Regions from separate parts of the Streptomyces sp. NPDC045899 genome, predicted to be linked through region 1. Evidence: riboswitches for the same ligand, from Rfam matches in the RefSeq annotation. Region 1 holds a riboswitch; the other holds the start of a gene.
The links. A riboswitch is a leader RNA that binds a small molecule or an ion and turns the genes downstream of it on or off. The one in region 1 is predicted to bind S-adenosylmethionine.
Positions count from the first base shown of each region.

Region 2: another riboswitch for S-adenosylmethionine. It lies ahead of thrC (threonine synthase); the one in region 1 lies ahead of AC07FT_RS00580 (aminotransferase class V-fold PLP-dependent enzyme).

Region 1 covers NZ_JBWKKP010000001.1:115,750-122,219, reverse strand. The annotation lists gene qcrB (cytochrome bc1 complex cytochrome b subunit) at 1-200, shown strand, start outside; gene trpD (anthranilate phosphoribosyltransferase) at 431-1,504, shown strand; SAM riboswitch class IV at 1,589-1,706, shown strand; gene AC07FT_RS00580 (aminotransferase class V-fold PLP-dependent enzyme) at 1,905-3,311, shown strand; gene AC07FT_RS00575 (Lrp/AsnC family transcriptional regulator) at 3,347-3,628, opposite strand; gene AC07FT_RS00570 (rhomboid family intramembrane serine protease) at 3,625-4,347, opposite strand; gene AC07FT_RS00565 (hypothetical protein) at 4,511-4,756, shown strand; gene AC07FT_RS00560 (NYN domain-containing protein) at 4,774-6,135, shown strand; gene AC07FT_RS00555 (C40 family peptidase) at 6,407-6,470, shown strand, end outside.
Region 2 covers NZ_JBWKKP010000017.1:116,564-123,033, forward strand. The annotation lists gene AC07FT_RS24410 (alpha,alpha-trehalose-phosphate synthase (UDP-forming)) at 1-345, opposite strand, end outside; gene AC07FT_RS24415 (glucosyl-3-phosphoglycerate synthase) at 447-1,394, opposite strand; SAM riboswitch class I at 1,588-1,728, shown strand; gene thrC (threonine synthase) at 1,746-3,059, shown strand; gene AC07FT_RS24425 (MoaD/ThiS family protein) at 3,056-3,334, shown strand; gene AC07FT_RS24430 (cold-shock protein) at 3,743-3,949, shown strand; gene groL (chaperonin GroEL) at 4,303-5,928, shown strand; gene murQ (N-acetylmuramic acid 6-phosphate etherase) at 6,029-6,470, opposite strand, start outside.

The DNA.
Region 1 (6,470 bases):
ACACGCTGACCCAGCACGAGCAGCCGAAGCCCTACGAGGTCGGCCCGGAGGTCGACGAGAACGGGGTCGCGCGGAAGATAAAGGGTTCGCAGAAGCTCCGCGCGAAGCTCTCCAAGAGCTACTACGGCGAGCAGGCTCAGATCCCGAAGCCGACCCGCGAGGAGTACCAGGAGATCACCAGCGGCCACGGCCACCACTGATCCCCGCAGGTCACCCGCTGACGCCACAGACCAGGGCCCCGGCCCGGACCACCACGGTCCGGCCGGGGCCCTGGCCGTTGCGTGGTCCCGCGGTCCCGCGGTCCCGCGCGGTGTCCGGCATACGGGCGCGCGGCATCCGGGGCCGCGGCGCCGATAGGCTGATGGCGGGGCCGCCGCCGCCCGCGCGGACCCCCTTTCCCCTGCCCACCCCACGGATCCAGGAGCGGACCATGGACGTTGTGACCCCAGCCGGAGGCGACAGCACCGCGACGGCCCGCACCTGGCCGGATGTCCTCACCTCGCTGCTCGCCGGCCAGGACCTCAGCGCCGATGACACCGCCTGGGCCATGGACCGGATCATGCGCGGGGAGGCCACCGACGCGCAGATCGCCGGATTCATCGTGGCGCTGCGCGCCAAGGGCGAGACCGTGGACGAGGTGACCGGACTCGTCCGCACCATGTACGAGCACGCCACGACGATCGAGGTCCCCGGGGACACGGTCGATATCGTCGGCACCGGTGGCGACCGTGCCAGGACGGTCAATATCTCCACGATGTCGGCGCTGGTGGTGGCCGGTACCGGGGCACGGGTGGTCAAGCACGGCAACCGCGCCTCCTCCTCCGCCAGTGGCGCCTCCGACGTCCTGGAGAAGCTGGGCGTCAACCTCGAACTCACCCCGCGGCGGGTGGTCGAGGTGGCCGGGGAAGCCGGGATCACCTTCTGTTTCGCGGTGAAGTTCCACCCGTCGCTGCGGCATGTCGCGGCCGCCCGCCGCGAACTGGGCATCGCCACCACCTTCAACATCCTCGGTCCGCTCACCAACCCGGCCCGGGTGCGCACCCAGGCGACCGGTGTGGCCGATGCCCGGATGGCGCCCATCGTGGCCGGGGTGCTGGCCGACCGCGGCTCCTCCGCGCTGGTCGTCCGGGGCGACGACGGCCTGGACGAGCTGACCGTGACCGCTACCTCCCAGGTGTGGGTGGTGCGGAACGGCACGGTCCGTCAGGAGACCTTCGACCCGCGGGACGTCGGGATCGAGCTCGTGCCGGTGGAGGCCCTGCGCGGCGCGGACGCCTCGTACAACGCGGATGTGGCGCGCCGGCTGCTGGCGGGCGAGACCGGTCCGATCCGGGACGCGGTGCTGCTCAACTCGGCGGCGGCGCTGGCCGCGCTGGACCCCGAGCCGGGGGCCAGGACGCTCACCGAGCAGATCGCGGACGGGCTGTCGCGCGCGGCGGAGTCCATCGACTCGGGCGCGGCGCGGAACGCCCTGGAGCGATGGGTACGCGCCAGCAACGCCTGAGCGCGGCCCGGTGTGCGCACCGCCCCTGCCCGGATGCCGGACAGGGGCGGTGCGCCGTTTCCCGGTATGGCATACTCCTGGCCAGGTCACGAGCGACAGCGACTACGGCCCCGGCCCGCTGTCCGGCAACCCTCCGTCCGTGGCGGGGTGCCCCGGGTGATGACCAGGCCGCAGGCAGCGAGGTCTGCGGCAAGCGCGGACCCCTCACACTAGGGGTCCTGGTGGTCGAGGGAGCTCTTCCGTGACGCAGCGAATGCTTTAGGGCCGGACGGCCCACACCCCCACCCTCCGCGCGGTGCCCCGCTCCGTGCGTCGAGCGATTCCCCACGCCCGTACCGGCGGTGAGCCGCCGGATCCGCGTGTGACGCATTCACGCCTTCACCCTCCGGGAGACTTCGCCATGTCCGTGCGCCCTGCTGCCACCGCCACCCCCACCGCCGACTCCGTCCCCGCCTGTGCCGACGCCGGGGCCGGTGAACCGCTGCCCGTGCTGGGCGCGGACGTCCGGGTGCCGCTGGTCACCGGTGGTGAGGTCACCTACGCCGCGCTCGACTACGCCGCCAGTGCCCCGGCCCTGCAGCGGGTGTGGGACGACGTCGCCGCCTACGCCCCGTACTACGGCAGCGTCCACCGCGGCGCCGGATACCTCTCGCAGCTGTCCACCGATCTGTTCGAGAACAGCCGCCGGGACGTCGCCGCGTTCCTCGGCTGCCGCGAGGACGACCAGGTCGTCTTCACCCGCTCCACCACCGACTCGCTGAACCTGCTGGCCGGGGCGCTGCCGTCGGGTACCGAGGTCTTCGTCTTCGAGACCGAGCACCACGCCTCCCTGCTGCCGTGGGAGCAGCGCGAGGACATCCGCGTGCGCTACCTCAGCGCGCCGCGCTCCCCGCGGCAGGCCGTGGAGACGCTGGAGCGGGCGCTCGCCGAGCGGGCCGGAGGCCCCGCACTGGTGTGCGTGACGGGTGCGTCCAATGTGACCGGTGAGCTGTGGCCGGTGCGGGAGCTGGCCGCCGCGGCCCACGCCCACGGTGCCCGGATCGTCCTCGACGCCGCCCAGCTCGCCCCGCACCACCCGGTGGACATCGCGGCGGAGAACGTCGACTGGGTCGCCTTCTCCGGGCACAAGCTGTACGCGCCCTTCGGCGCCGGGGTGCTCGCCGGACGGGCCGACTGGCTCCAGCGGGCGCGGCCGTACCTGGCGGGCGGCGGCGCCAGCCGCAAGGTCGCCCGGCGGGACGACGGCGGGGTGGACGTCGAGTGGCACACCACCCCCGCCCGGCACGAGGCGGGCTCACCGAACGTCATCGGCGTCTACGCCATCGCCTCCGCCTGCAAGGCGCTGACCGAGGCCGGGTTCGACGGTCTGGTCGCCCGGGAGCGGCAGCTGATCGCCGCGGTGCGGGAGGGGCTGGCGGAGGTGGCTCAGGTGCGGGTGCTCTCGCTGTTCGGTGACGACGCCCCGCGGGTGGGCGTGCTGTCGTTCGTGGTGGACGGCTGGAACAGCTCGCACTTCGCCGCCGCGCTCTCCGCGGAGTACGGCATCGGCGTCCGTGACGGCCTCTTCTGCGCCCATCCGCTGGTCCGCACGCTGCTGGGCAGCGAGCCGGAGGAGCCGGGCGAGTGCGGGGCCCCCGAGGCCGCTCCCGGTGAGCGCTCGCTGAACGCGATCCGGGTCAGCTTCGGCGCGGGCACCCCGGACGAGCATGTGGACCGCTTCGTCCGCGCGGTCAAGGAGCTGGTCCGCGACGGTGCCCGGTGGACCTACCGCACCGAGGACGGCCGCTGCGTCCCCGCCCGCGGCTGACCGGCACCGGGGCGGAGCCCCGGGGTGGACAGGGCCTAGCCGTCGAGACCGATCGCGAAGGCCGCTTCCAGGTCGTGCTGGGAGTAGGTGCGGAACGCGATATGCGTCTCGGTGGAGGCCACGCCGGGGACCTTGCTGATCTGGCCGGGGATGATGTCCGCGAGGTCGTCGTGCTCGGCCACCCGCACCATCGCGATCAGGTCGTGCGCGCCGGTGACCGAGTAGACCTCGCTCACGCCCTCCAGCGAGGCGATCTTCTCGGCGATCTCCGGGATCCGGTCCACGCTGGTCTTGATGAGCACGATCGAAGTGATCACGGCTGGCTTTCTCCCTCGCTGGCCCTGGCTGCGCCGCCCACTCTAGCCGTCCGTCCGAAGCGGGCCCACGCGTAGAGGAAGCCGAGCGCGAAGCCCACCAGATGGGCCAGATAGGCGACCCCCGGACGGTCGTCGGCCTCCCGGGCGGCGAGCCACTGGAGGGCGACCCAGAAGACCAGGACCGCCCAGGCGGGGAAGCGCAGCGGCAGGAAGAACAGGAACGGGAAGAGGCTGGTCACCCGGGCGCGCGGGAAGAGCCACAGGAACGCGCCCAGGACCCCGGAGATGGCTCCGGAGGCGCCGACCAGGGTCTGACCCGACTCCGCGTGCGCCGCGGCGTAGCCCAGCAGCGCCAGATAGCCGGTGGCGAGATAGAAGAGGGCGAATTGCACTCGTCCCATGCGCTCCTCGGTCATAGCGCCGAAGACGTAGAGGAACAGCATGTTTCCGAGGAGGTGCAGCCAGTTCCCGTGGACGAAGAGCGCGGTGAGCGGTGTCAGCGGCTGATCGGGTCCACCGCTCCACAGGGCGCTGGGGATCACCCCCCAGCGCTCGAAGTATGTGGACTGAGCCTGGAGCAGCTCCCCGCCCGTGCCGTACTCGGGGTTGAGGCCGGAGGCCGGTCCGAGGACGAAGATCAGGCAGCAGATGACGATGAAGGTGTACGTCATCAGGGGGCGGCCGGACGTCTCACCGGAACCCTCAGACGTATCGATCATGGCCAGATCATCGCGTACCGGGCACAACCTGCCCAGAGCGCCTCGCCGCGCTGCGCCGAGGGGTGGTACGGGCACGGCACGGGCCAGGGCTCAGGCCGTAGGGTTACAGGACGCCCCCTGAGCCACCCGAGAGACGAGCAGAGAAGCGAGGACGCGAGAACCGATGGCCGTTCCCACGCCGACCGACGAGACCCGCTGGCGCTGCACTCTGTGCGGCAACCTCACCCGATTCGATGTGACCCGCTCGACGAAGGCCGTGGAGTATGTCCACCTCGACCTGGCCGGGGAGCCGAAGGTCGAGGAGCGCGAGGTGGTCAGTGAGACCATTGAGTCAGTGCGCTGCCGCTGGTGCAACGCGGTCGATCAGATCGAGCTGGTGGACCGGCCGAGTACCGGTGCGAGCGCCTGAGAACGGAGCGATGACAGGTGGTGGAGCGGACGGGCGGCCACGGGGCGGCCGGTGACGCCGAGAGCGTCACCGAGGCGCTCGACCGCCCCCTGCCGGAAGGGGTGCGGCGGCGCGTCGTGGCGCTCGTCGCGGATGCCTTCGGCGGCCTGACGGTCACCGAATTGCCTCCCCAGCTGCGGCAGTACGCCCGTTTCACCCCGACCCGCCGGGCCAAGTTCGCGGGGAACGCGATGGCCGCCGCCGTGGAGAGCGACCCGGTCTTCCGGCAGCGGATCGCGGCCCGGCTGCGCGAGACCCAGCCGGAGCTGGCCGACGCCATCGAGGGCGGTTCGCCGCCCGCCGCGGCCGATCCGGTGGATGTCGCCGCGGTGGCCTACGTCCTGCGTCCCACCGGATGGGTGAAGCTGGTCGACGCGGCCGGTGAGGAGGCGCAGCGCGCCTCGGCCGAGCGGGCCGGTGAGGAGGCCACCCGTGAGCTCCAGCGGCTGCGCGAGGAACTGGCCGAGGCCAGGACCGGTGCGCGCAACGAGGCCGAGCGGGTGCGCGGGGAGCTGGAGGCGGCGCGCAAGGAGGGTGACGCGCTCCAGCGCAAGCTGCGCAGCGCGCAGAGCGATGTGAAGCGCGGCGCGGCGGCGCTGCGCAAGGCCGAGGCCGAGCTGGACGCCGTCCGGTCCGAGGCGGCGGCGCGGCAGGCGACCGCGGACGGTGAGGCCCGCCGGCTGCGGGCCCGGCTCGCGGAGACCGAGTCGGCGCTGGAGGCGAGCCGCCGCGCGGTGCGCGAGGGCCGCAGCGTGGAGGACATGCGGGTGCGGCTGCTGCTGGACACGGTGCTGGACGCGGCGCAGGGCCTGCGGCGCGAACTGGCGCTGCCGCCCGCCTCGATGCGCCCCGCCGAGACGGTGGACGCGGTGGAACCGGGCCGGATGACTCCGAAGGACATAGCGACCAGGGCGCTGTCCGAAACCGATCCCGCCCTGCTGGACCAGTTGCTCGCACTGCCGCAGGCGCATTTGGTGGTGGACGGTTACAACGTCACCAAAACGGGTTATCCGACCATGCCGTTGGAGAAGCAGCGGCTGCGGCTGCTGGGCGGTCTCGCGGTGCTGGCGGCCCAGACCGGCGCGGAGATGACCTGTGTCTTCGACGGCGCGGAGCTGGCCGCCCCGGTGTTGCTGGCGCCGCCGCGCGGGGTCCGGGTGCTGTTCAGCAAGCCGGGGGTCACGGCGGATGAGCTGATCCGGCAGCTGGTTCGGGCCGAACCGCCGGGCCGTCCGGTGGTCGTGGTGTCGACCGACCGCGAGGTGGCGGACGGAGTGGCGCGCGCCGGAGCCCGTCCGGTGGCATCGGCCCTGTTGCTGAAGCGACTTGCCCGGACCTGAGCGAAGTCTGATTATCAGCACACTGTCAATTGACCGTCACTGCCCGTGTGATGTTTGTAAAAGATGTGCTCGGAGGGGCACTTTTTTGCCGTTGGGATTTGAACGGATCACGGCAGGGTCACTATCGTCGGCTCGAACCTCCGCGCGGTTGATCATCCATCGGGGATGACAGCGGAGGTACCGCCGAGTCCGCAAGCCTTTTTCCGCGGAGCCGGGGTCTCGACCCCCCACTCACCCGGTAGGCGGCTGGAGGAAGAAGGAGCTCGCCTTCGTGGCGTCCCACCGTCGACCCAAGCAGCCGAGCCGTACTCGGGTGACCGTCCTGACCGCGACTG
Region 2 (6,470 bases), on a different contig from region 1:
GGTCTGGTAGAGCAGGTGGTGGATGAACCACAGCACCGAGTTGGCCACCCCGTTGTACGCGGCGGCGAACACGTCCGGTGCGATGTCCAGCATCCGCACCTGCTGCCCGCCGGTGTCGGCGGTGTCCAGATGGCCGCTTCCGGCGCGCCGGGCCGCCTCCCGGTCGCCGTCGCCGAGGGCCGCGCACACCCACACCGCACCGGCGTCCGGACCGATCGCGCTGAGACCGGAGACCAGCCCGCCGCCGCCGCGCCTGGCGGCGAGCGAACCGTCCTCGCCCAGCGCGTACGAGACCGGGCCGCGGTTGGAGGCGACGAGGATCTGGGCAGTGCGCTGGGCAGCCATGTCGCGAGCCTAGCCAGCGGGCGCGCGACGCAAACGTGGCGGCGGTCTCTCGGCCCGTAGGGGGTACCCGACCGTGCTCCCGCCGGGCTCGCCCCACCCCGCTAGGCCGCTCGCCGCTCCGCGTACTCCGGGATCTCGATCATCGGCGGCCGCTCCTCGGTGTCCACGGCGGAGGTCCGCGGTTCGAAGCCGTTCTCGCCCCGGTCGAACTGGGTCAGCCGCGGCCGCACCAGATGGCCGCGGGCCAGCCGCAGCTGCGCGGTGCGGTAGATGGCCGCGGCCATCCGGCCCAGCGCCTGCCCGTCCTGGTGGCGGTGTCTGCGCACACCGATGTCCACCTGGGCCAGCGCGTCGAGCCCGACCGTGTGCAACGAGTCCACCAGCAGCCCCAGCTCCACCCCGTACCCCACGGGGAACGGCAGCCGCTCCAGCAGCGAGCGCCGTGCCGCGTACTCCCCGCCCAGCGGCTGGACGAACCCGGCCAGCAGCGGCCAGTGCAGATTGAGCAGCGGACGGGCGACCAGCTCGGTGACCCGGCCGCCCTGACCGGCCGCGTCCCCCAGCGGACGGTCGTACATCCCCTTGACCAGCTGCACCTCCGGATCGGTCAGCAGCGGTCCGACGATCCCGGAGACGAAGCGCGCGTCGAACTCCCGCAGATCGGCGTCGATGAAGCAGACGATCTCGCCACGGGTGGCCAGCAGCGAGCGCCACAGCACCTCGCCCTTGCCCGGCAGCGCCGGCAGCCGCGGCAGCAGGGAGTCGCGGTGGACCACCGTGGCCCCGGCCGCCGCGGCGACCTCGGCGGTGCGGTCGGTGGAGCCGGAGTCCAGCACCACCAGCTCGTCGACCAGCGGCACCGCCCCGTCCATCAGCTCCCGGCGGATCACCGTGACGATCTCCCCGACCGTCGCCTCCTCGTCCAGCGCGGGCAGCACCACGCTCACGGTGCGGCCCGTGTCGCGTTTGGCGGCCAGCAGGCGGTCCAGTGGACGGTCGTCGGCCGACCAGGAGCGGTGCTCCAGCCAGCGCTCCACCTCATCCAGCACCTGTCTGTCTCCCTGCTGCTGTGATCACTTGTGATCAGCTGTGATCCATCTCGCGCTTCGGACGGCTGTCTCAACCCTCCGGGCCTTCGGTTACAGTCTTGAACAGCGCGCATGACCGTCGTATGTCGGGGTCGACCCGGCTCCGCGGCGCTCATCGCGATGACAAACGCCCGGGCGGAGCCCGGTGCCATACCGCTCATCCAGAGGGGCAGAGGGAACGGCCCGTTGAAGCCCCGGCAACCCTCCAGCTGGTCTCGTGCTCACCGCGAGGCTCCCAGCTCGGGAAGGTGCCAATTCCGTCTCGTGGCGAAGTGCGTCGCGAGGAAGATGAGGAGAAAGGGCCTCGCCTCCATGGCTGTGCAATCCGTCGAAAGCTCAACCACCTCTTCCGACGCCGCTGCCCCGGCGTCCACCTCGCCCTCCTTCGGCCCCGCCGTCGCGCTGTCCTGTCGTGAGTGCGGTGAGCGTTTCGACCTCGGCCCGATCTTCGCGTGTGCGGCGTGTTTCGGCCCGCTCGAGATCGCGTACGAGCTGCCGACCGGCGACCCGGAGGGGCTCCGCCGGCGGATCGAGGCCGGTCCGAACAACATCTGGCGCTATGCCCCGCTCCTTCCGGTCCCGGCGGACGTGGCGGACACGCCCAGCCTGAATCCAGGGTTCACCAAGCTGGTCAAGGCCGACAACCTCGCCCGTGAGCTCGGGGTCACGGGCGAGCTGCACATCAAGGACGACTCCGGCAACCCGACCCACTCCTTCAAGGACCGGGTCGTCGCCATCGCCGTCCAGGCCGCCCGCGCCTTCGGCTTCACCACGCTCTCCTGCTCCTCCACCGGCAACCTCGCGGGCGCGGTCGGCGCCGCGGCCGCCCGCGCGGGCTTCCGCTCCTGCGTCTTCATCCCCCACGACCTGGAGGCGGGCAAGGTCGTCATGGCCGCCGTCTACGGCGGTGACCTGGTCGGCATCGAGGGCACCTACGACGACGTCAACCGCTTCTGCAGCGAGCTGATCGGCGACCCGGCGGGCGAGGGCTGGGGCTTTGTCAACGTGAACCTGCGCCCGTACTACGGCGAGGGTTCCAAGACCCTGGCCTACGAGATCTGCGAACAGCTGGGCTGGCGGCTGCCGGATCAGATCGTCGTCCCGATCGCGTCGGGCTCCCAGCTCACCAAGATCGACAAGGGGCTCAAGGAGCTGATCCAGCTCGGTCTGGTCGAGGACCGCCCCTACAAGATCTTCGGCGCCCAGGCCGAGGGCTGCTCCCCGGTCTCCGCCGCCTTCAAGGCCGGTCATGACGTGGTGCGCCCGCAGAAGCCGAACACCATCGCCAAGTCGCTGGCCATCGGTAACCCGGCGGACGGCCCCTACGTCCTGGACATCGCGCGCCGCACCGGCGGGGCCGTGGAGGACGTCACCGACGAGCAGGTCGTCGACGCGATCAAGCTGCTGGCCCGCACCGAGGGGATCTTCGCGGAGACCGCGGGCGGGGTGACCGTCGGTGTGACCAGGAAGCTGATCGAGGACGGGCTCCTCGACCCGACTCTGACGACCGTCGTCCTCAACACCGGCGACGGTCTGAAGACCCTCGACGCGGTGGCCCCCACCACGGGCCCCTCCGCCACCATCCGCCCCACCCTTGACTCGTTCCGAGAGGCTGGACTCGTATGAGCGTCAACGTCCGAATTCCGACCATCCTCCGTACCTACACCGGCGGTCAGGCCGAGGTCAGCGCCGAGGGCGCGACCCTCGCCGAGGTCCTGGCGGACCTGGAGAAGAACCACCAGGGCATCTCCGCGCGCGTGCTGGACGACACCGGCAAGCTGCGCCGCTTCGTGAACGTGTACGTCAACGACGACGATGTGCGGTTCGCGGAGGGCCTGGCCACGGCCACGCCGGACGGTGCCGGGGTCTCCATCATCCCGGCGGTGGCGGGCGGCTGCTGACCCCTCATCACTCCCTCACCATCGGAATCGCCCCGTCCGGAGAAAAACGGACGGGGCGATTCCGTGTGTGGAATCGCGATACAGTTGGCCAGATTCCGAACCGGCCGGAGGCCGGAACCACATACGGAACTCGTCAAGTTGTGCGCGAAGTGTGAGCATGATTTGTCGAGTTGGTGCCCTATGTCCGGCCCGAGTTGTCCCACATTCGTGAGAATCCTTCACTTCTGGACCTTCGGCCGTCCCCAGAATTCTCGTCCGATTGACCTGTTGCAGAGGGCGTTGGGACGGATACATTCAGCGGCGGTCGACGCGTTCCGGCGCACACCCTCCCTGACCGGAGGGTGAGGTCTGACCCGGGTCCGCGGAGTGCGGTCCTGCGCAAAAGGGCCAGCAATAGGGGAGTTAGGAATGGCTCAGGGCACCGTCAAGTGGTTCAACGCGGAGAAGGGGTACGGCTTCATCGCGGTCGACGGTGGTGCGGACGTGTTCGTCCACTACAGCGCGATCCAGATGGACGGCTACCGCACCCTCGAGGAAGGCCAGCGGGTGGAGTTCGAGATCTCGCAGGGTCAGAAGGGCCCGCAGGCCGACATGGTCCGCGTGGCCGTCGGCTGACGCGCCGACGCGAGGCAGCTGACTGGACTGTCGGAGGGCCCGCACCCCGCTACGGGGTGCGGGCCCTCCGGCGTGTCCCGCCCCTGCGCCCACCCGTCACCCGGCCGCCACCCCTCCGGGACGCCCTTCGGGCGCTTGCACTCTCATGGGTCGAGTGCTAATCATTGGCGTTAGCACTCTACGAGTGAGAGTGACAGAAGGACCGGGTCGGTGAGGCCCGTCGGCCATGTGGGGCAAGGAACCGCAGGGCAGACAGGCCGTCCGTCGCGGGCGCCAGCGCGGTCCGGAGCAACCCGCCCCCACGGCCTGACGGCCTGGGAGGTACCCCCTAAGTCTTGGGAGGACCACTTCACATGGCCAAGATCATCGCGTTCGACGAGGAGGCACGGCGCGGCCTCGAGCGCGGGATGAACCAGCTCGCCGACGCCGTCAAGGTCACCCTCGGCCCCAAGGGCCGCAACGTCGTCCTCGAGAAGAAGTGGGGCGCCCCCACGATCACCAACGATGGTGTGTCCATCGCCAAGGAGATCGAGCTCGAGGACGCGTACGAGAAGATCGGCGCCGAGCTGGTCAAGGAGGTCGCGAAGAAGACGGACGACGTCGCCGGTGACGGCACGACGACCGCGACCGTCCTGGCCCAGGCGCTGGTCAAGGAAGGCCTCCGGAACGTCGCCGCGGGTGCCAACCCGATGGCCCTGAAGCGCGGCATCGAGAAGGCCGTCGAGGCCGTCTCCGCCCAGCTGCTCGAGCAGGCCAAGGACGTGGAGACCAAGGAGCAGATCGCCTCCACCGCCTCCATCTCCGCCGCCGACACCCAGATCGGCGAGCTCATCGCCGAGGCGATGGACAAGGTCGGCAAGGAAGGCGTCATCACCGTCGAGGAGTCGCAGACCTTCGGGCTCGAGCTCGAGCTCACCGAGGGCATGCGCTTCGACAAGGGCTACATCTCCCCGTACTTCGCGACGGACATGGAGCGTATGGAGGCGTCGCTCGACGACCCGTACATCCTGATCGTCAACTCGAAGATCACCAGCGTGAAGGACCTCCTCCCGCTGCTCGAGAAGGTCATGCAGTCCGGCAAGCCGCTGCTGATCATCGCCGAGGACATCGAGGGCGAGGCCCTGGCGACCCTGGTCGTCAACAAGATCCGTGGCACCTTCAAGTCCGTCGCCGTCAAGGCCCCGGGCTTCGGTGACCGCCGCAAGGCCATGCTCGGTGACATCGCCATCCTCACCGGTGGCACCGTCATCTCCGAGGAGGTCGGCCTCAAGCTGGAGAACGCGGGTATCGACCTGCTCGGCCGCGCCCGCAAGGTCACGGTCACCAAGGACGAGACCACGATCGTGGACGGCGCCGGCGACACCGACCAGGTGCAGGGCCGCGTCAACCAGATCCGCGCCGAGATCGAGTCCTCGGACTCGGACTACGACCGCGAGAAGCTCCAGGAGCGCCTGGCGAAGCTGGCCGGCGGCGTGGCCGTCATCAAGGCCGGTGCCGCGACCGAGGTCGAGCTCAAGGAGCGCAAGCACCGCATCGAGGACGCGGTGCGCAACGCCAAGGCCGCCGTCGAGGAGGGCATCGTCGCCGGTGGTGGCGTGGCCCTGCTCCAGACCGTCTCGGTCTTCGAGAAGCTGGAGCTCGAGGGTGACGAGGCCACCGGTGCCCAGGCCGTCCGCCTGGCGCTCGAGGCCCCGCTGAAGCAGATCGCGGTCAACGCCGGCCTCGAGGGCGGTGTCGTGGTGGAGAAGGTGCGCAACCTGACCCCGGGCCACGGCCTGAACGCCGCCACCGGCGAGTACGTCGACCTCATCGCCGAGGGCATCATCGACCCGGCCAAGGTCACGCGCTCCGCGCTGCAGAACGCCGCGTCGATCGCCGCGCTGTTCCTCACCACCGAGGCCGTCATCGCCGACAAGCCGGAGAAGGCCGCCGCGGCGGGCGCTCCGGGCGGCATGCCGGGCGGTGACATGGACTTCTGATCGACGTCTTCGTCGGTCGAACCGTCCTGAGATCGTCGGGGCGGCACCCTCTCCCAGGGGTGCCGCCCCGACGGCGTTCTCTTCCGGCCCCGCGGAGCGCTCAGCGCGCCCGCGCGGCCTCCAGGGCCGCGCGCAGCCGGCCGCCCGCCTCGCCGAGCAGCTGCTCGGCCGTCGGCGCGTCCACCTCGCCCAGGATGGTGAGGATGGCGTTCTTGGTCTCGCCGTCCGTGGCCGCGAGCGCGCGCTCGATGCGCTCGTCCGGGGCACCGGTGGCCAGCGAGACGATCCGGCGCGAACGGGCCCGCAGCTTCTCGTTGGAGGCGCGGACATCGACCATCAGGTTCCCGAAGGTCTTGCCGAGCCGGATCATGGTGATGGTCGAGATCATGTTGAGCACCAGCTTCTGGGCGGTGCCCGACTTCAGCCGGGTCGAGCCGGTGACCAGCTCCGGCCCCACCACGATCTCGATCCCGTGGTCGGCCGCGGCGGCCAGCGCCGAGCCCGCGTTGCAGGACAGCCCCACGGTGAGCGCCCCCGCGGAC